3 regions of the Shewanella sp. BF02_Schw genome follow, and region 3 is predicted to be linked to each of the others. Evidence: predicted binding sites of a transcription regulator. Region 3 holds the regulator's gene; each other region holds the start of a gene.
The links. The regulator MetJ, encoded in region 3, represses methionine synthesis genes. The targets are predictions, from matches to a motif close to TAGACGTCTAGACGTCTA.

Region 1 (3,291 bases), on a different contig from region 3:
AAACTGCGCCCTTGCTCACCAGTGATTTCGATTAACCCCATATGCGTCAAACTTGATAACATTAATTCAGGAGACGTGGCGATAAAATCCCAATCTGGTTGGTTTACTGAAATGGTCATAACTATCCCTAACGTGTGAATAAGACGGTATGGTTGGAGTGTAACGGATTAATAGAATGCTCAACAGGGGGCTATGGTTTTAAAGCCAATAAAAAAGCTACCTTGTGCACAAGGTAGCTTTTTTAGGAAGACAATTAACTCAAGTTAATTGCTTATAAAAGTCAGTTTAAAACAATACCCGCGCACGGATAGTGCCTTCAATAGATTTTAATTCAACCAATGCTTCTTCTGCTTGATCAGAATCGACTTCCATTACCACGTAACCAATTTCAGCAGTGGTTTGTAAGTACTGAGCAGCAATGTTAATGCCTTTTTCAGAAAACGCTTGGTTAATTTTAATCAATACACCAGGACGGTTTTGATGAATGTGCAATAAGCGTGAGGTACCGCTATGTTGCGCTAAAGACACTTCAGGGAAATTGACCGCAGACAGTGTAGAACCGTTATCTGAGTATTTCACCAGTTTGCCAGCCACTTCTACGCCGATATTTTCCTGTGCTTCAGCAGTACTACCACCAATATGCGGTGTGAGTAATACATTGTCTAAGCCACGCAGTGGAGAGATGAATTCATCATCATTCGACTTAGGTTCTACCGGGAATACGTCAATCGCAGCACCCGCAAGATGTTCTGACTTCAGGGCATCGGCTAAGTCTTCGATATCAACAACAGTTCCGCGAGAGGCATTGATAAAGAAACTGCCTTGACGCATTTGAGCAAATTCAGCTTTAGCGAACATGTCTTTAGTTTGCGGTGTTTCTGGTACATGCAGGCTAACAACGTCTGCTTGGGCCAATAACTTGTCCATAGAGTGAACTTGAGAGGCATTGCCTAACGGTAACTTATCTTCAATATCAAAGAAAATCACTCTCATGCCCAAGGTTTCAGCCAAAATACCCAGTTGAGTACCAATATGGCCATAACCAATCACACCTAAGGTTTTACCACGAACTTCAACACTGCCATTAGCACTCTTCAACCAACCGCCACGATGTGACATGGCATTGCGCTGTGGAATGCCACGCATCAGCATGATGATTTCACCAATCACCAATTCAGCAACACTGCGGGTGTTGGAGAAAGGGGCGTTGAAAACAGGAATACCCAGTTTCTCGGCCGTGGCTAAATCGACTTGGTTGGTGCCAATACAAAAACAACCAATCGCAACCAACTTTTCTGCACGGTGTAATACTTCCGCAGTAAGCTGGGTGCGGGAGCGTAATCCAACAAAGTGAGCATCTTTAATTGATGCAATCAAAGCCTCTTCGCCTAACGAGGCTTTATGGTATTCAATGTTGGTATAACCTGCACGTTCTAGTACATCGACCGCAGTTTGGTGGACGCCCTCCAACAGCAGGATTTTGATCTTATCCTTGTCAAGCGAGTGTTTCGCCATGATATGGGTACCCTCTTATCATTAAATGGTGCTTAAGCTAATGGTTATACTAATGCTTATACTAATAGTTATGATATAAATGCGGACTTCCGGCGCATTATCAAAGTAGCACTTTTTTAAGCGCTTGTAGAGGGCTAGATGGCTAAAGTTTATATTCTAATTTGAGAACAATATCTCATGGAGAGAATTAAGATGAAGAGTAAGGTTATATGGATAGGGATTTATCTATTAGTACTGTTGTGGTCAGTTAGCGCACCTAAAGATATGTTCACTTGGTGGTTAGAAGCTATACCTGCGTTAATCGCATTACCTATTTTATTTTTTAGTCGTAAAAGCTTTCCTCTGACTACGTTAGCTTATGCACTTATTTTAGTGCATTGCTGTGTGTTATTTGTCGGTGCACGTTATACCTATGCTGAAGTGCCGTTATTTGACTGGCTAGCGCAAGTGATGGGCGGCGAGCGCAATAATTACGATAAAGTCGGCCATTTTGCTCAGGGTTTTATTCCGGTAATATTAGCTCGCGAAATATTTATTCGTAAACATGTCATGCAAATAGGTGCTTGGTGTCAGTTTTTAGCAGTATGTTTTGTGTTGGCGTTTTCAGCTTTTTACGAATTAGTTGAATGGTGGGTTGCCATTGCTACCGGTGAAAATGCCGAGGCATTTTTAGGCACTCAAGGATATGTTTGGGATACTCAATCTGACATGTTTCTAGCATTAATTGGTGGGGTATGTGGCTTACTGTTGTTATCGTCTCTTCATAATAAACAAATAGCGACCAAAATGGCGCTTAACCAGCAGTCTTTATCATAAGGCTCACTTAACTTATTTAGTTAGCTTATTTTGTCATAAAATGAGTAAATTTGGCTGCTAGCATTGATGAGAGATTGATGATGTTGAGCGAATTGAAAGTATGAGCTTATCAGTCTTGGGTTAGTGATAAAGTCTACGCAAAGTCAGTCAAATTTACTATTCATACTTTAGACTTACATAATAGTCATATCAACTAACAAATTTTTACTATGCTTGCTGTATAGGAAGGTTTTTATTATAAGAATCGTGATTGATAATGACCGACTTAACCTAATAGCCACTTTTTTGGTGAGTCGATTTATCTCGTAACGCGATTAACGAATGAAGAAAGAACATGCTCTAATATAACGACAAAAAGTAAACTATCTGCTCAGCCTAGTTTTGAAGGCTAGTAAACGTATTTCATTTACGTATAGTATATAGCCTCAGGATGTGCTCAAGGTATGTTGAGCAATAATGTACTTTTCAGGGAGAAGAGTGATGAGTTCAAATATTGATGAGTTGGTGTTTTTGCACCAAATCGCAGCACCTTGCCATTTAGCTATTTTGGCAGAATCTATCGGGTTGAAAACTCGAATTGTAAAACATGCGGCTGAGCTTGAGTTAGAAAAAAAATCCAACAACTTTTATCTTGTTTCACAAAAAGGTGCGGCCTTAGACAGTAAGGGCATCCCGTTACTGGTATCGCGTTTAGTGGAGCATGTCCCTGTAGCATTGTACCAAGTTGAACGTGGATCACTTGATCAAGAGTCAGCATTACTCTTAGGCGTACGGGGTTTGTTATACAGTGATCAACGCATGGACTTAATGCTGACGGGTCTGCGTAAAATGGTTTCTGATGAATTGTGGTACGACCGTCCACTGATCAGTAAGATTTTTAGACGTTTAGTCCAGCAACTCGATACCAACGTTGAAATCCCTGCCGATACCGTGGCCATCCTCCAAAGATTAACCAGTCGA
Region 2 (3,291 bases), on a different contig from region 3:
TGGTGAGCTTAATGTGGCTAACTGTTGTTTGATATCAGTAATTTTTGTGCTATCAGTAATTTCTGTGCTATCAGTATTATCGCTAACAGTATTGTTGCTAACAGTATTGTTGCTAACGGTATTGTCGCTAACATTGGCACCATTCATAATAGTGCCATTAGCGTCACTAAAAATGTCACCGGCCCCCCAGGTAGTTAGCGGCCAGCTTACTGCACACACCAATATTATCATCAACTTGGTTTTAACCATTTAACCTCGACCTTACAATAAAAACATCTAAGTTTAACAATAGCTTTTATCGAAACGAAGTCAACGTTAAAACGCTGGTGAAACTATATTCAAATTTACTTTTTACTTTCCCATGGTGTTTTCGCATTCATGTCAGACAAGTCATATGGCGTTAACTGGTAAACATAATAATTAAGCCAATTACTGACTAATAAGCTGCCATGACTATGCCAACGAACAATAGTATCTTGTGTTGGGTCATCTTGTCGGTAATAGTTTTGCGGAATATCTGGCTTGAGGCCTTCGCCAACATCGCGCACATATTCTTCATTCAAGGTGTCTTTTTGATACTCAGGGTGACCCATAACAAACACATTATGATTATCACGACTGAGCACAATATACGCGCCAGCCTCGTCTGATTCAGCCAACACTTCTAAATCTGGATGTTGACGAATTTGTTCAATATCCATTTCAGCAAATCGTGAGTGCGGTGCAAAAAACTCATCATCAAAACCGCGCAGTAGTGGGTGTGGGTCGCTGGTTCTTCGATGATTAAATACACCTGAACGTTTATTCGCTAATAACTGACGATGTAAATCATAAAGATGATATAAACCAGCATGAGCTGCCCAACATAAAAACAGTACTGAAGTGACATGTTGTTGTGACCAGTCAATAATTTCGCGAATGTGGTCCCAATACACCACATCTTTAAAATCAATTTTTCCTAACGGTGCACCTGTAATAATCAAACCATCGTAATTGTTATTTCTAATGTCTTCAAAATCACGATAAAAAGTATTCATGTGATCCACTGATGTATGCTTTGATTCCTTATCATGAATGCGTAATAAATCGACCCCAACTTGCAAGGGCGTATTGCCCAGTAATCGCAACAACTGGGTTTCAGTTTCGATTTTATTAGGCATTAGATTCAAGATTAATACCCGCATTGGACGAATGTCCTGATTAGCAGCTCGGGTTTCAGACATCACAAAGATATTTTCTGACTCTAAAATACCTGCTGCAGGCAGGTTATCTGGAATTCGAACCGGCATACGTCTCACCTTTAGATTAATTAAACACATGTACCTGATTAACCAACGTTCGGTTAACCAACCAGCCTTTTCACAATAACGTTAATGTCTGTTATGTCACAGTTTCAACATTCAGTTTAGCGCTAAAAACAGCGGTCATCATCGATTGTCAAATGTCGTTTGCAAACATAACTAACCTACTCACCCAGCCTAAACCGCGACAGAATGGCTTATTGCTAACGTTAATATCGGTCAATCTGTTAGATAACCATCATACACTTGGATGGCTAGAAGTCTACACGTCTCAAGTTGAATTTTTTTCTTACTTGTTATCAACTGATGTTATTTCTATTATGAGTCATTATTTTTGATGAGATGAATCATGTCTACAGCGACAGCGATGATTATTGGCGCCAGCTCTCAACTGAGCCAAGCCTTAGCCAGACAGTTATCTGCACAGCAAGTTTCGCTGGTGCTCTTTGTTAACGACCCTGAATCACTTAACGAGTTTAGTCAAAGTCTGCCTGGCGATGTCAGCGTATATCCGTTAGTAATTAATCAACCTGACACACTAATAGCACAGCTGAATGCCGCTTGGAGCAAACATAATGGCGCCCATTTGGTGATTGTTAATACCGGTGTTAATGACTACGATTCTACCCTGCCTTGGGCAATTGATAAGCACACTATCGATATTAACGTAATGGGCTTTGCTGCGGCAAATAACTGTATTTTTAAATTAATGTGCGAGCAAGGTTACGGCCAACTAGCCGCCATTAACTCAATAGCCGGTCAACGTGGAGGGCCTAATGTGGCTTATCATGCCTCCAAAGCCTTTGCTGAAAATTACCTGCAAGGCTTGAGTATGCATGCACAACGATTAAAGCTGCCTATTACCATTAGTGATATTCAATTAGGGTTATTTGATAAAGCCGTTCATTTGAATACACAATTGCTGTTGTCGCCTATCGATAAAGTGGCTACACAAATCATCTCAGCCTTGCAAAAAGGTAAACGCCGAGTGTATGTAACTAAACGCTGGCGCATTGTCGCGTGGATAAATCGTTTATTACCAGAGTACATTTACAATACTCGCCATTGGAAACCGCGTAAAAAGTCTCCATAAGTGCCATCAACAAAAACAGGAACCCGTAGGTTCCTGTTTCATATGTTCGTTTTTCACTAACGTATTCTACCTAGCTTAATAAGTATAACCGACGCTGATCATGTAAACCCAAGGATCAATGTCTGTATCAACCACAACATGATCTGCCCCCATATCAAAGCTCACATCCGTTGCAATTTGAGCATACCAAACAGACGCGTTAACCAACCATTTCTTGTCAATTTGATAATCAAGCCCAACTTGAGCCGCCATGCCCCAAGAGTTCGATAGGCTCAAATTATCTAAGCCAAGATCTTTCGCCTCTTGAGTAAATTCACTGTCATAAAAATTGGTAAAATTAACCCCTAAGCCAATATAAGGACGTAAAGCAGACTGTGAATCGCCAAAGTAATATTGTGCGACCAGTGTTGGAGGTAATTGCTTTGAGTCAGCAATTTTACCGAGTTCACCCAGTGACACATCGTGACTAAAAGGCGATGCCGCTAATAATTCAATACCGATATTATCAGTTAGCATATAACCAAAATTTAGCCCTAATTGGACATCGTTATCTACGCTAAATTCAGCAATATTTGCGACTACAGGGCTTGACTCATTTGGAGCAACCATTGCCACACCAGCACGAACAATAATATCTCCTGCTTGATGGGCCGCAGCACCAAATGAAAAACCAGCAGTTAATAAAGAAGCAGCAACTAAACTTAGGGTAATTTTCTTATTCATTTTTTAACACTCCTTGGCAATGACAACTAGATGCAATTCTGTGCATCCTTAACATTTGCGGTTAACCTACTGAAGTTAATCGTTAACATCATTGATTCAGATCAACAAAACAGCAGTACCCCTATAGAGGTACCTAATTAGATCCCAGACACATGATTTAGATCACAAAGTGAG
Region 3 (3,291 bases):
AACTTGAACCACCAAACTTATGTAAATGACTTCGCGTCATTACTGACTCCTTAAACAACTACGACTTTTGTTGCGACTGCTAGACTTCTATTTTGAAACCAATAGTGTTGCAAGTGCATGTTTTGCTATTTTACCCAATTTGGTCGAAACCACAGCTAACTTAAACTCGAATTAAGCTGATTTTATCGCGGCAACAGCTGCTAGGCCTGCTTGAATATCGGCCAAGAGGTCATCTGCATCTTCAATACCGACAGATAGTCTCAATAAAGTCTCTTTAATACCAGCCTCTTGCCTTGCTTGTGGGTCCATTGCTCTATGGGTCATAGTGGCCGGAACGGCGACTAAACTTTCCACTCCGCCTAAACTTTCGGCAACACTAAACAACGACAGCGCCTTTAAAAATGCCACCACTTCCGCTTCGCCGCCGATTAACTCAAAACTTAACATAGCGCCAAAGCCTTGTTGTTGTTTTGCCGCAATTTCGTGACCTGGATGGTCTTTTAAACCCGGATAATACACCTTGGCCACCACATCACTGGCGCTGAGTAACTCAACAATCTTTTGTGCATTACGTTGATGCTCACGAATTCGTACCGCTAAAGTACGTAAGCCTCGGAGGGTTAAATAACTGTCAAATGCTGACCCCGTAAGCCCAAGAGTATTTGACCACCAATGTAACAACTCACCCACTTGAGGATCTTTAGCCACTACAGCCCCACCGACCACATCGCTATGACCATTGATGTATTTGGTGGTTGAGTGAATCACAATGTCTGCACCTAATAATAATGGCTGCTGTAATATTGGTGATAAAAAGGTGTTATCGACTGTCACTAGCGCGCCAACGTCATGGCAAGCGATACTAATGGCATTAATGTCTACCACCCGCAATAAAGGATTCGATGGCGTTTCTAACCACACCATTTTCGGTTTTTGAGCTATCGCTTTGCTCAGCGCTTGCGCATCAGTTTGATCAACAACCAATAACTTAAATTGGCCTTTTTTGGCCAAGTTAGTAAATAAGCGGTAACTGCCACCATAACAATCGTGCGGCACAACCAATAAATCCTCTGGGCCAAGTAAGCTAGTCACCAATGTAATCGCCGCCATGCCGGTACATGTCACCACGCCGGTAGCACCTTGCTCGAGTTTGGCGAGTGCGTCACCTAAAATACATCGAGTAGGATTACCCGAACGACTGTAATCAAACTCGCGCGGATTATTGTGGCCATCGAATGAATAATTGGTCGATAAATAAATCGGTGGCACGATAGCACCATGTTGTGTGTCTGTTTCAATACCTTGGCGAACGGCCAATGTGGCGTTTTGATGCTTAGTCATGGTAACTCCTAAAATTTCACAAACACACAAAGAGATGTCTAGACGTCCAAATTTACCTAAGAGATCCCCATCCGTCAACTTAAATAGACGTTTAGACGTCTAAACATCAAGAAATCTATTTGCAATCGGGATTAAATAGTAGCAATAATTTGACTAGAGATTGTAACGGTTTAAAATCTGCAGCGTATTTATCGTTAAGGGTAAGTTAATGACTGAGTGGAATGGCGAATATATCAGCCCATATGCCGAGCACGGCAAAAAAAATGAACAAGTAAAAAAAATTACGGTTTCTATCCCTTTAAAAGTATTAAAAGTACTGACGGATGAGCGGACGCGTCGCCAGATAAATAATCTGCGCCATGCAACTAACAGTGAACTGCTATGCGAAGCATTTTTGCATGCGTACACAGGTCAACCATTACCTTATGACGGTGATCTATCAAAAGATCAGCCTGATAGCATTCCAAGTGAAGCGAAAAAGTTAATGGATGATATGGGTATCGAGTGGGAAGAGCTCGAATAATTCACTGATTAGTCAATACCTCACAGACTTTGAAACGACCCTAATAAGAAGTCGTCATGTTTTTAAAGAGAACTTATGATGTCATTTATCGATCCAACGACCTTGATACTGGCATCGATTATCGTGTTTTTTGGCGCGCTAACCCAAAGCTTAATTGGCTTTGGGTTAGCCGTTGTTGCTAGCCCGCTGCTGTATATTGTTAATCCTCAATTAGTTCCTGTTCCTATTATTGTTATGGGCTTTGCCATTTCTGCAATGACCTTATTTAGAGAACGCGGTCATCTACAATTTAATGGTTTGCAATATGCCTTACTCGGGCGGATCCCTGGGGGGTTTTTAGGCGCTGGATTATTGCTGTTTGCCCCACAAGCCATACTAGGCTTAGTGATTGCAGGCATTGTGTTTATTGCTGTTATTCTTAGCATCTTTCGCTTTACCGCCCCTATTAATCGCCTCAGTTTATTTATCGCTGGGGTATTTTCAGGCATATTTGGCAATATCGCTGCTATCGGTGGTCCACCAATGGCCATTTTGCTTGCAGGCCAAGACCCAGGTCAGTTTAGAGCGGCATTATCTGCCTTTTTCGTGTTTAGCTCATTAATTGCCTTAGCTATTCTAACCATCGTCGGCTTAGTTGAAGTGAAGCATTTATGGCTATCACTGCTATTATTGCCTTCAGTCGTTGCTGGTTATCTTGTCTCAGGTAGATTAATTGGCCGCGTTGATAAAGATAAAACCCGCATAGTCACCTTAGTGTTATGTAGTATTAGTGCCACTGTGTTAGTGATTATGTCGACCAACACGTTAATGAGCTAATCAGCTAATCAGCTATTCTGTACCTGTAAACAAAACCAGCCATCAATGGGCTTGTTCGCTAATAATGATTAAAATCTTCCCCTTCTATTTATCAAGCAGTCTATTTCTCACCTAAAAACGCCATCAATAAGTATCAAAAAAACCACTTTTATCTCCTCTAGCAAAATCCTCATCTTGGCGCAATAGATCCACATCACACTAGTTCATTAGATTTCTTTCAATTAACTTTTTTTCAATTAGATTTTTCTCATGGATATGATCTACTTCAAATTAACACTACTCACTTTTAGGTAACATTGTTTACAGCAAAGAAATAATTAAATGCTGTTAATGCACAACCCTAATAAGCCCGACAGAGGACAAAATGATGAACACTTACATTAAAGTTGGTATCGCAGTTGCTATGGCATTATCACTTGGCACCCAAGTGATGGCCGCAGATGGTGGTAATCCTAAAAAAGGTAAGCACCTGTACAAAAAAGAATGTAAAGCCTGCCACAGCGCTAACAGTGAAGGTCCTGAATTAACCCCAATGACCAAAACCATGAGCCAATGGGATCGTTTCTTTACTCGTGATAAGCACAAAGCTAAACCTGCCGTTTTTGAAGCCT

Region 1: serA (phosphoglycerate dehydrogenase) is a predicted target of MetJ. The motif match lies at 1,643-1,660, and genes of this name have one in related genera.
Region 2: metA (homoserine O-succinyltransferase) is a predicted target of MetJ. The motif match lies at 1,549-1,566, and genes of this name have one in related genera.

Annotation. Positions count from the first base shown of each region.
Region 1 is NZ_JABKAW020000002.1:652,775-656,065, reverse strand. Features, by position in the region: gene ygfZ (tRNA-modifying protein YgfZ) at 1-119, opposite strand, end outside; gene serA (phosphoglycerate dehydrogenase) at 286-1,515, opposite strand; gene HNW13_RS11260 (DUF2238 domain-containing protein) at 1,708-2,331, shown strand; gene HNW13_RS11255 (response regulator transcription factor) at 2,812-3,291, shown strand, end outside.
Region 2 is NZ_JABKAW020000001.1:812,272-815,562, reverse strand. Features, by position in the region: gene HNW13_RS23615 (diguanylate cyclase) at 1-249, opposite strand, end outside; gene metA (homoserine O-succinyltransferase) at 345-1,289, opposite strand; gene HNW13_RS03725 (SDR family NAD(P)-dependent oxidoreductase) at 1,651-2,394, shown strand; gene ompW (outer membrane protein OmpW) at 2,470-3,117, opposite strand.
Region 3 is NZ_JABKAW020000004.1:386,570-389,860, reverse strand. Features, by position in the region: gene HNW13_RS17035 (bifunctional aspartate kinase/homoserine dehydrogenase II) at 1-40, opposite strand, end outside; gene metB (cystathionine gamma-synthase) at 172-1,341, opposite strand; gene metJ (met regulon transcriptional regulator MetJ) at 1,550-1,864, shown strand; gene HNW13_RS17020 (sulfite exporter TauE/SafE family protein) at 1,940-2,680, shown strand; gene HNW13_RS17015 (cytochrome c) at 3,045-3,291, shown strand, end outside.